DNA from 2 places in the Janthinobacterium aestuarii genome. Region 1 is predicted to be linked to the other one. Evidence: predicted binding sites of a transcription regulator. Region 1 holds the regulator's gene; the other holds the start of a gene.

What was found. The regulator FNR, encoded in region 1, switches genes on or off when oxygen is low (the NO sensors DNR and NnrR bind a similar motif). The targets are predictions, from matches to a motif close to TTGATNNNNATCAA.
Region 2: OPV09_RS22585 (universal stress protein) is a predicted target of FNR. The motif match lies at 1,543-1,556, and genes of this name have one in related genera.

Annotation. Positions count from the first base shown of each region.
Region 1 is NZ_CP142523.1:273,658-278,912, reverse strand. Features, by position in the region: gene OPV09_RS01180 (response regulator) at 1-1,136, opposite strand, end outside; gene fnr (fumarate/nitrate reduction transcriptional regulator Fnr) at 1,376-2,134, shown strand; gene OPV09_RS01170 (FixH family protein) at 2,138-2,662, opposite strand; gene ccoG (cytochrome c oxidase accessory protein CcoG) at 2,717-4,099, opposite strand; gene ccoP (cytochrome-c oxidase, cbb3-type subunit III) at 4,104-5,024, opposite strand; gene OPV09_RS01155 (cbb3-type cytochrome oxidase subunit 3) at 5,017-5,220, opposite strand; gene ccoO (cytochrome-c oxidase, cbb3-type subunit II) at 5,222-5,255, opposite strand, start outside.
Region 2 is NZ_CP142523.1:5,016,948-5,022,202, forward strand. Features, by position in the region: gene OPV09_RS22575 (chemotaxis protein CheA) at 1-313, opposite strand, end outside; gene OPV09_RS22580 (protein phosphatase CheZ) at 313-1,170, opposite strand; gene OPV09_RS22585 (universal stress protein) at 1,638-2,105, shown strand; gene OPV09_RS22590 (response regulator) at 2,261-2,905, shown strand; gene OPV09_RS22595 (Crp/Fnr family transcriptional regulator) at 3,243-4,049, shown strand; gene hemP (hemin uptake protein HemP) at 4,301-4,498, shown strand; gene OPV09_RS22605 (hypothetical protein) at 4,584-4,910, shown strand; gene OPV09_RS22610 (DUF2325 domain-containing protein) at 4,949-5,255, shown strand, end outside.

The sequences.
Region 1 (5,255 bases):
GCGGCCTCGGCCCGGTCGCGTTCCTGCTCCAGTTCGGCCGCGCGCGATTCGAGTTCCTGCTGCAGGCGGTCGCGTTCGCTCATCAGGCCATTGAACGCTTCCGTCAGTTCGCCGATCTCGTCGCGCTGCTGCACCGGCACGGGGGTGAAACGGCTGCCGCTGGTGCGCAGGGCCAGCAGGGTGTCGCGCAGGCGCACCAGCGGCGACAGCAGGCGCACGGTGACCCAGCCCAGAACAAATGCGGCCAGCAGCGAAGCGAGGATGCTCCACAGCACCAGCCGGTACAGCACGCCATCGAACGGTTCGAAGGCGTCCGCGACGGGCAGCGAGGTAGCCAGCAGCCAGTTCACCGATTTCAAACGCTTGAAGCTGTTGACGGCCGTGATGCCGCGGCTGTTGGTGCTGACCATGCTGCCTTCGCCATCTTCCTTCAGCAGCTGGGTGGTCGTCAGGTTGGCGTTCGGCTGGCGCGGCTGCAGCAAGCGGCTGGTATCGGGATGCAGCACGTAGCGCGGCACGGCGCCGCGCGTGAGGATGAAGTAATAGCCGCTCTTGCCGATCTTTTCCGAGCGCAGGCGTCCCAGCAGGTTGTCCTTGTACAGGCGCAGCACGCCGATCACCACGCCGGCCACCTGGCCATCGGCGGCCAGCACGGGCGCGACCATCTGCACGATGGGCATGCCGCTCGACTTGCCGAGCATCGGCTCGGTGATCATGGGCTGGCGCGTGCGCAGCACGGTCTGGAAATACTCGCGCTCGGCAACGTTGATGCCCGTGCGCCCCGCCACTTCCGGCATGTCGGCCACGACGGCGCCATGCGCGTCGAGCACCAGCACGTCGTCGAACAGCACCAGCATCGAGCGGCGCGAATAGTATTCGCGCAATTGGGCCGGCTGGGCCATCAGTTCCGGCGGCTGCTGCCTGGCCGTCAGGGTGACGATCTGCAGCAGCATGCCCAGCTTGTCGTCGAGCTCGGCAGCGGTGCGGCTGATCAGGGACGACTGCTGGCTCAGCAGTACTCGCGTGAAGTCGTCGCGCATATGCTGCACCTGGATCATGGTGACCAGCGCGATCATGGCGATCGAGGTCAGGCTGGTGGCCAGCGCGACTTTTGCTTTGATGCCGAGAGGCTTCATGATTTCCTTTTCAGTACCGGGCGGCACAGGCGGCAGATAATGCTGTTAGGAATTTTCCTATCAATACATCAAGTTGGCAAGCGGCGCCGCGCAAATGGCCCTCCCCGCATGGGCTTTTGACGATGTTGCCATATAATTAAAGTCGGAACGTCGTTTATTCGCCGAAATTGCGGTGAAATTGGCACACGGCAACCCTGTATGCAGTAAACTTGTTGTTGCATTTTCTAAAAGGTACCGACATGACTGAAGCGCTACTCACTCCAACCTTGCCCACAGTGACCGTGGAAGCGTTGCGTGCGCGATGCTCGACCTGCAGCATGCATCAATTGTGCCTGCCGATGGGCCTCGATATGGGCGACATGGACAGGCTGGACCAGATCATCGGCCGCCGCCGCAAGATCGTGCGCGGCGCCTCGCTGTTCCGCATCGGCGACTCGTTCCAGAACCTGTACGCGATCCGCCTGGGACACTTCAAGACGTACCAGATCAATCCGGGCGGCGAAGAGCAGGTGACGGGTTTCCAGATGGCCGGCGAACTGCTGGGCATGGACGCCATCAGCGCCGACCGCCACCACTGTAATGCGGTGGCGCTGGAAGACAGCGAAGTGTGTGAAATCCCGTTTTCCAGCCTGGAACAATTGCTGGGCAATATGCCGACCCTGCTGCGGCATTTCCACCGCATGATGAGCCAGGAAATCACGCGCGAGCAAAGCGTGATGCTGTTGCTGGGCAATATGCAGGCGACGCAGCGTTTTGCCGCCTTCATCGTCAACCTGGCGTCGCGCTATGAGGCGCGCGGCTATTCGAGCAGCAAATTCCAGCTGCGCATGTCGCGCGAGGAAATCGGCAACTACCTGGGCCTGACCATCGAGAGCGTCAGCCGTTTATTGTCGAAATTCAAGAAGGAAGGCTGGCTGCGCGTCTCGAACCGCGAGATCGAGATCCTGCAGCCTGCCAAGCTGAAAGCCATTACAGCCGGTACCGACGTCTGCAAGTAAGGCTTATAGCTCTTCGTCCGCATGCAGCGCGATGCTGCGCTGCACGGGCCAGGTCCAGATGCCGGACAGGCGCCACTCGCGCTTGTCGTTTTCCACCAGCACTTGCCAGCGGCTGCGCTCGAGCATCGGCAGCGCGACCGAGAAATTGCCGGCCGCATCGGGCTGCACCAGCAGCTTGATATCCTTTTCCGGCAAAGTCGCATGCGCCAAGTGCAGCTGCAACGGCCCCTGATAGGCCTTGCCGAAGCTGTGCACGGAACCGCTCAGGCGCGCTGACGCCACGTCGTACGCCAGGCTCGTCTCCATGGCCAGGTCGCTGGCGATCGTGTCGCGCTTCAAATCCTGGTTGATCGCCTTGCCCTGCTTGTAATAATCGCCCACCACCAGCGCATCGGGCTGCGTAAAGGCGATATAGCCCATGAAGCTGCCGACGACCACGGACAGGCCGGGACCGATCATCAGCAGCCATGGCCAGCGATGCTTGTACCACGGTGCAACGGGAGGCTGCAGTTTCAGACTGTCGGACATGGTATTTCTCCTCTGTAAACGGCCAGCCCCCGTGCGGGGACCGGCCTTCCTGCATTAACGCGGCACGATGAAGACCGCGCTTTCACGCACATGCAGCGACGGGTCGTCCAGCGATTGCAATTCGATCGCAATCTTGTTCGACCCCTTCTCGCCCACGCCGTGCGGCACGCGCAGGCGGATCGGCCAGCCCAGCGTTTCCGTCGGCTGCAAGGTCACTTCTTCGCGCGTCAGCAAGGTCAGGCCCGGCAAGCCGGAGGCGCTGATCTTGAAATGCTGGCTTTGCTCGGACGTGTTCATGATCTGCAGGCGGTAGACGTTTTCGATCATGCCGTCTTCCACTTCGCGTCCCATCGAACCGCGGTCGCGGATCACGTCCATTTTCAGGGGCGTGCGCAGGGCCAGCGAGGTACATACGGCGATGATGATCAGGGCAAGGATGGAAGTGTAGATCAGGACGCGCGGGCGCATGGCGCGCTGGCGTATCTGCTTCGAATTGAAGTTGTTTTCCATCGCATGGTCGGTGCTGTAGCGTATCAGGCCACGCGGCCGCTCGACCTTGTCCATCACGCTGTTGCAGGCATCGACGCAGGCGGCGCAGCCGATGCATTCATACTGCAGGCCGTTGCGGATATCGATGCCGGTCGGACACACCTGCACGCACAGGGTGCAGTCGATGCAATCGCCCAGCTTGTCGTTGTTGCCGGCCTTCTTGCTCATGGCGCCGCGTGGTTCGCCGCGCTTGGCATCGTAGGTGATGATCAGGGTGTCCTGGTCGAACATGGCGCTCTGGAAGCGCGCGTAGGGGCACATGTATTTGCACACCTGCTCGCGCAGCCAGCCCGCGTTGCCGTAGGTTGCCAGGCTGTAGAACAGGACCCAGAACCATTCCCAGGGACCGAAATTGAGGGTGGTCACCTCGCGCGCCAGTTCCTTGATCGGTGTGAAGTAGCCGACAAAGGTAAAGCCCGTCCATAGGGCGATGGCGCCCCATACCACATGCTTGGCCGTCTTCTTGAATGCCTTGCGCACGGACGGGCCCTGCTTGTCGAGGGCCATGCGCGCGCTGCGCGTGCCCTCGATGCGGCGTTCGACCCACAGGAAAATTTCCGTGTATACCGTTTGCGGGCAAGAGAACCCGCACCACACCCGCCCGGCAATGGCCGTGACGAGGAACAACAAATACGCACAGATGATCAGCAGGGCCGCCAGATAGATGAAATCCTGGGGCCACAGCACGACGCCGAAAATGTAGAACTTGCGCGTGGTCAAGTCGAACAGCAGGGCTTGCCTGCCATTCCAGGTCAACCACGGCAAGCCGTAGAACGCGAGCTGGGTAAGCCATACGCATACCCATCGCCAGGTAGCGTAGCGTCCTTTGGCCTCGCGAGGGTAGATCTGCTCGCGGGCCGCATACATCTTGATAACTTGAGGTTCCATTACATCATTTCACGGGCGTCTGAGGATTCGACAGGCTCCAGACATACGCCGACAGCACGTGTACCTTGGATTCGCCGAGGAAATCGCTGAAGGCCGGCATGGTGTTGCTGCGTCCCTTGCGTACGGTTTCCATGATGGTATCGGCGCTGCCGCCGTACAGCCAGACCTTGTCCGTCAGATTCGGCGCGCCCAGCATCTGGTTGCCCTTCGCATCGGCGCCATGACAGGCCATGCAGGCGCCAAACTTGGCTTTGCCCAGCACGGACTTGACGGGATCCGAGGTCGAACCGGACAGGCTCAGCACATAATGGGCCACGTTCTCGACATCCTTTTCGGAACCGAGGGCGGCGCCCATCGGTGGCATCTGCCCATTGCGGCCGTGCAGGATGGTGGCCTTGATGATGTCGGGTTCGCCGCCATACAGCCAGTCCTTGTCCGTCAGGTTGGGGAAGCCCTTGTTGCCGCGTGCATCCGAACCGTGGCATTGCGCGCAGTAGGTCAGGAACAGGCGCTGGCCGATGGCTTGCGCTTGCGGATCGGCGGCCACCGTCTTCAAGTCCTGGCTCAGGTACTTGTTGAACAGGGGGCCGTAGTCGGCTTCCGCCTTCTTCAGCTCTTCCTCGTACTGGCCCGTCGATTTCCAGCCCAGGCTGCCGGCATAGTTGCCCAGGCCCGGATACAGGAACAGGTAGGCCAGCGCGAAGACGATGGTGATGTAGAACAGCCACATCCACCAGCGCGGCATCGGCGTATTGAGTTCCTTCAAGTCCTCGTCCCAGACGTGGCCCGTGGTGCCGTCGGCGGGAGCGCCGGCGACCACTTTCACTTTCGACTGCGAGTACAGCAGCACGCCACAGCCGATGATGCCCAGCAGGGACAGCACGATGATGTAGATATTCCAGAAGCCATTGGTAAAGTCAGCCATGGTTATGCTCCTTCGCCAGGTTCATCTCGGCTTCGGCCGGATAGTCGAGCGCGTCGTCGGCGAACGGCAGGCGTGCCGCCGCGTCGAAGTCGCTGTTGCTGCGGCTGAACGTCCACCACAGGATGCCCACGAACGTCGTAAAGGAAACCACCGTCATGACGCTGCTGGCGCTGTCAAACAGGTTTTCGATTGCCATGCTAATTCCTTGTTTTGATTAATGTACCGAGGCCT
Region 2 (5,255 bases), 1.6 Mb from region 1:
CGCCATTGGCCAGCTCCGTCAGCTGGTCGGCGACGAAACCGGAAGCTTGCAGCGCCGCCTCGATGGCGATCGGGGTCACGGGCGCGGCGCCCGTGCGCAAGGCATCGAACAGGTTTTCCGTCAGATGGCAGGCCGCCACCAGCGCGGGCAAGCCCATGAAGCCGGCGCCGCCCTTGATGGTGTGGAAGGAACGAAACACGGCATTCAGTGTTTCCTTGTTGTCAGGATCGCGCTCGAGGCGCAACAAGTGCTCTTCAACATTAACCGCAAGATCCATCGCCTCAACGACGAAATCCTTGAGCATATCGTCCATTAGAATCCCAAATCCGCAAGAAGGTCGTCTACATTATCCTGGTCCAGCGCCACCGACGGCACGGACGGGCCCTGCATCAGCGGCACCGGCTTTTGCGCCAGTTTCTCGCGCACTTCGGCCGGCGCGTTGTCGCGCAGCAGCTGGGCCAGTTCGTTTTCCACCGTCTTGGTGATGTTGACCACTTTTTTGATCAGCTGGCCCGTGATGTCCTGGAAGTCCTGCGCCATCATGATTTCCAGCAAGCGCGCTTTTTCCGCTTCCGTTGCTTCGGAAACGGCTTGCGCGAACTGGCGCGAATCGCCGGCCAGGGCCTTGAATTCTTCCAGGCTCAGCTTGCCATCGAACAGGGCCGTCCAGCGGCTGTCCATGTCCTTGGCCTTCTTCGACAGCACATCTTGCGCCGGCATGCCTTCGTCGAGCGTGTTCAGAACCTTGTTGGCTGCCTGTTCGGTCAGGGTGGCGACGTATTCCAGACGGTCCTGGGCGTCGACGATCTGCGACGACGCTTCCGTCAACGCCTTGTCGTAGCCCAGTTCGCGCAGCGAATCGTGCAGCAGGCGCACGATGCCGCCCAGGCGCTCGAACATCGGCTTGTCGGACTGGTCGACGGGATCGGCCGCGTCGCCAGGCGCATCGGCGCTGGCCACGGGCGCCGCTTCCGGCGCGGCTGGCGTTTCTGCCACGGCGGCTGCCGGCACGGCGGCGCTGGCCGACACGGAGTCGAACAGCGCGTCGAAATCGTCATCCGCAATCACGGCGGGAGCGGGCGCGGCGGCAGGTGCGGGCTGAGCCGCGGCCGCACTTTGCGCAGATACTTCATCGAATAATGCGTCGAAATCATCAGCGGCGTTGGTCATATCCCTGCTTCTCCATAATTTGTCAAAATTCCGCCTGAACTGTGCGTTTTACAGACTGATACCCACAATTTCTCGATTAAGATGATTTGAGGCAATACCGCTGCGATGGTGCGAGTGTAGCAGGGCGCCGCCCTGTTGGTAAATCTCAAAACGCGCTTCCTGGTGCAAAGCTGGTCCACAAGAGCTTTTCCACCAGGAAATAAGTGTTCCTGCTGTTGTATTTTGAAATACTACCATTGGCGTGGGTGCAAGACCACGCGCAGTACAACAAATCCTGCTTCCGGGCGCCCGCGCAACAGCGCAGTATGGACATCGTTGCAGCTAAAACACGATCTTTCTGCCAATGTTGTCTATACTGAAGGTGCAGTTGTGTTGATAATTATCAAGTCTTTACATGAATACAATGCTGCCGCCGCGTCTACAATAAGAGGCGTTGCGTGCGCTCAGTCACCGTCAAAGGATCTGCCATGTATAAGAAAATTCTGATCGCCACGGACGGCTCCACCGTCTCCAACTTGACGGCCTGTGCCGGCGTTGCCTTTGCCGAACAGATGCACGCCGACATCCTTGCCGTGTACGTGGCGCCCGAATACCAGTACCCGGTATACATCGAGATCATTCCGCCAAGCTACCCCAGCGAGGAGGAGTACCGCATCGCCATGCGCAAGGCGGGCGCCGACCACTGGCAGCCCATCCTCGACGCGGCCGCCAAGCGGGGCCTGGAAGCGACGGGCTTGACGGCCTTTTCCGACAGCCCCGCCCTGAAAATCGTGGAAGTGGCGCAATTGCAGCATTGCGACCTGATTTTCATGGGCTCGCATGGCCGCAGCGGCTGGGGGCAATTGCTGCTGGGCAGCGTGACCAACAAGGTGCTGTCGCACTCAAAACTGCCGGTACTCGTGCATAGGCTGATCAAGGAACCACCGTCGGAATAAGGGGTCACATGACCACGGAGACCGCCGTTGCCGGCACATTAAGAAAAAGGCAAATTTTCGGCCGCGTCAGTTAAAATGGCAACGTTTCTCGTTTCTCAACATTTGATTGTCCGGTGACGGACAGAGCAGATTTCACGCATCCAGATTGCCCGCCTATGATACGTATTGTGATTGCCGACGACCACACCATCATGCGAGAAGGATTGAAGCGCATCCTTGACGGCGCGCCGGACATCGATATCGTGGGTGAAGCCATCGACGGCTTTGAAGTACTCAACCACGTACGCCAGGGCGGCTTCGACCTGCTGCTGCTCGACCTGTCGATGCCGGGCCGCAGCGGCGTCGACCTGATCCGGCAAATCCGCAGCGAGGCGCCGAAGCTGGCCATCCTGATCCTCACCATGCACGAGGAAGAACAATATGCGGTGCGCGCCATCCGCGCCGGCGCGCAAGGCTATCTGACCAAGGAAAGCGCGGGCACCCAGCTCGTGGGCGCCATCCATAAGGTGGCGTCGGGACGTCCGTATATCAGCGCCGAGGTGGCGGAGCAGCTCGTGCTCAACATCATGATGCCGAACGAAAGCCTGCTGCACAAACAGTTGTCGGACCGCGAGTTCGAAGTCTTTTCCCTGCTGGTGGCGGGCAAGTCGATCACGGAAATCGCCAACAATCTGCACCTGAGCGTCAAGACGGTGAGTACGCACAAGACCCGCATCATGCAAAAGATGGGCATGAGTTCGCTGTCGGAAATGGTCCAGTACGCCGTGGCGCACCGCCTCTTATCCCCCTTCAAGACTTGAGCATGGCGGCGCGCGCCCGCGCGTCGACCGTAGGAACAATCCTACCTCACCTACCACAGCTCCTACTGCCATATTCAGCCACTGCTGATATTAATTGGATACGGTTGTTGGCATACTGAAACCAGTAATCAAGTTGCTGGGAAGTTATTTCATCACACAGCAAGTCGTCAGCGAATTGAGCTTTACCTGCCTGGACGCGCGCCGCCCCTTCCCTGCCCGCCGTCCTGCGCACCCTGTTATTCAACTCTGAACTACCTGTCACCAGGAGATGAACATGCTGTCCACGCAAACGCCCGAAACCCGCGCCGCCTCCCCATCGCTGGCCCCCTCCTCTCCGATGGAAGCAGGGCGCCAGCGCCAGGGGCGGCTCTGGTCGAACCTGAAGGAGGTGTGCGACCTGCTGCATATCTCCAGCGCCTGCACCATCGCCGCCGACGAACTGCTGTTCCAGCACGTGCAATTCAAGACGGGCCAGCGCGTGCACACCATCGGCCAGCCGTTCGACACCCTGTACATCGTCAATTCGGGCTTCCTGAAAACCGTGCTCATCGATGAATTCGGCAATGAACAGGTACTGAGCTTTCCCATGAAGGGCGACATGCTGGGCGTCGACGGCATCCACTCGCGCCATTACTCCTCGGAAGCGGTGGCCCTGTCCGACTGCGACCTGATCCTGCTGCCGTTCAAGAAGCTGACGGCGCTGGGACGTGTTCACCTGGAACTGGAAAACGTCATGTACGGCGTGATGAGCCGCGAACTGGTGCGCGAACAGGCGATGATCGGCATGCTGGGCGCCTTGAGTGCCGAAGCCCGCGTGGCGCGCTTCCTCGTTTCGCTGGCCGACCGCTTCGCGCAGATGGGTTACTCGAGCAAGCTGTTCAACCTGCGCATGACGCGCCATGAAATCGGCAGCTACCTGGGCCTGACCCTGGAAACGGTGAGCCGCACCTTATCCGCCTTCAATGAAATCGGCCTGATCTCGGTTGACCAGCGCACCATCGGCATCAAGGATCCGGACGCCCTGAAAACCCTGCGCCGCCTGCCACCTTCGCGCTCGCGCGCCAAGCAGCTGGCCGCCGCCAAGCTCAAGGCCGACACCACTGCGGCCGCCACTGCCTCGGCGCAATTGCTGGCCACGATTTAACGCCATCCCGCTTTCTTCCAGCTTGGCACAGGCTTGACCCGGCCAAGGCGCGCACCGCCTTGCCGGGTCTTTTTTGCCGCCACCGCCCCTCCACGCCGCGCCAGCGGCCGCCTTTGAACGACCTCGTCGGCCAAGGCGTCGTGCTGCCATAAAAAAGCGCGGATTCCGCACAAATAAGCCTTGCTTTTCGGGCCACATTCAACAATAATGCAAATACGAATCATTCTCAACTGAGATAAAGAAAGCCCAACATGCAAAGCTCAAAACCAGCCTTGATCCAGGATGCCGCTACTGCCCACGTCCGTCCTCCCGTCAGCATGGCCCAGCCGGCGCGCCGCATCACCAGCGAAGCCCTGTTGCAGCAGGGCCGCGAAGTGGAGATTGAACACAGCGGCAAGATCTATCGCCTGCGCGTCACCCAATTGAACAAGCTGATCCTGACTGCCTGAAGCAGCACGGCAGCCAGTCACCACACTCGCCAGCCAGTCGCGCCCCGTGCGCGCAGCCAGCCAAACCACCGCACAGGAGTGTTTGATGGCGCACGACCGACCTTCCCCGATGTTTTCTTCCCCGCAAAGCCAACAGCCTGAATTGCTGCTATCGGCCGTGCTGCACCTGATGTCGCACTATCATGCGGGCAGTCCCTGCGAGAAACTGGCCGGTGTCATCGAACGCCATCTGCAAGCGCTGGCCGGCTCGCCCGGCCTGAGTCCCGTGCTGCAAGCAACTTGCCAGCAACTGTCACAGCAATGGGCCGCCCTGGTGGCGCTGCACCAGCCCGTGCCGCCGAAGACCACCTTGCTGGATCGCCTGGCACGCATGCTGAGCGCCAGGCGCCCCGCTTCGCCCCTGCCGCAATAGTTCTCTTCAACATCTCCACCGCCCAACAGGATATCGCCATGTGTGACAAAGACCAGTCCCTGCCCGTCATCAGCAATTGCGCCCACGCCGACACGGAAACGGCCGCGCTCGCTTCGCGCCGCCGCCGGCTGTGGGAACTGTCGCACACCTGCCATTGCCCGCTGGTGGGCGTGGGTTTGCCATTGGGCTACCTGCGCAAGCTGGTAGGCAAGATGACGGGCGGACGCGTGCTGGCCGACGACTACGAAGTGCACGTGGGCGCCGTGACGGAATGCGGCGCGCGCAACCGCCTGTCCGAAGCGCTGCAAAAGGAACTCGAACGCCGCTACGCTCCCGTGATCCTGC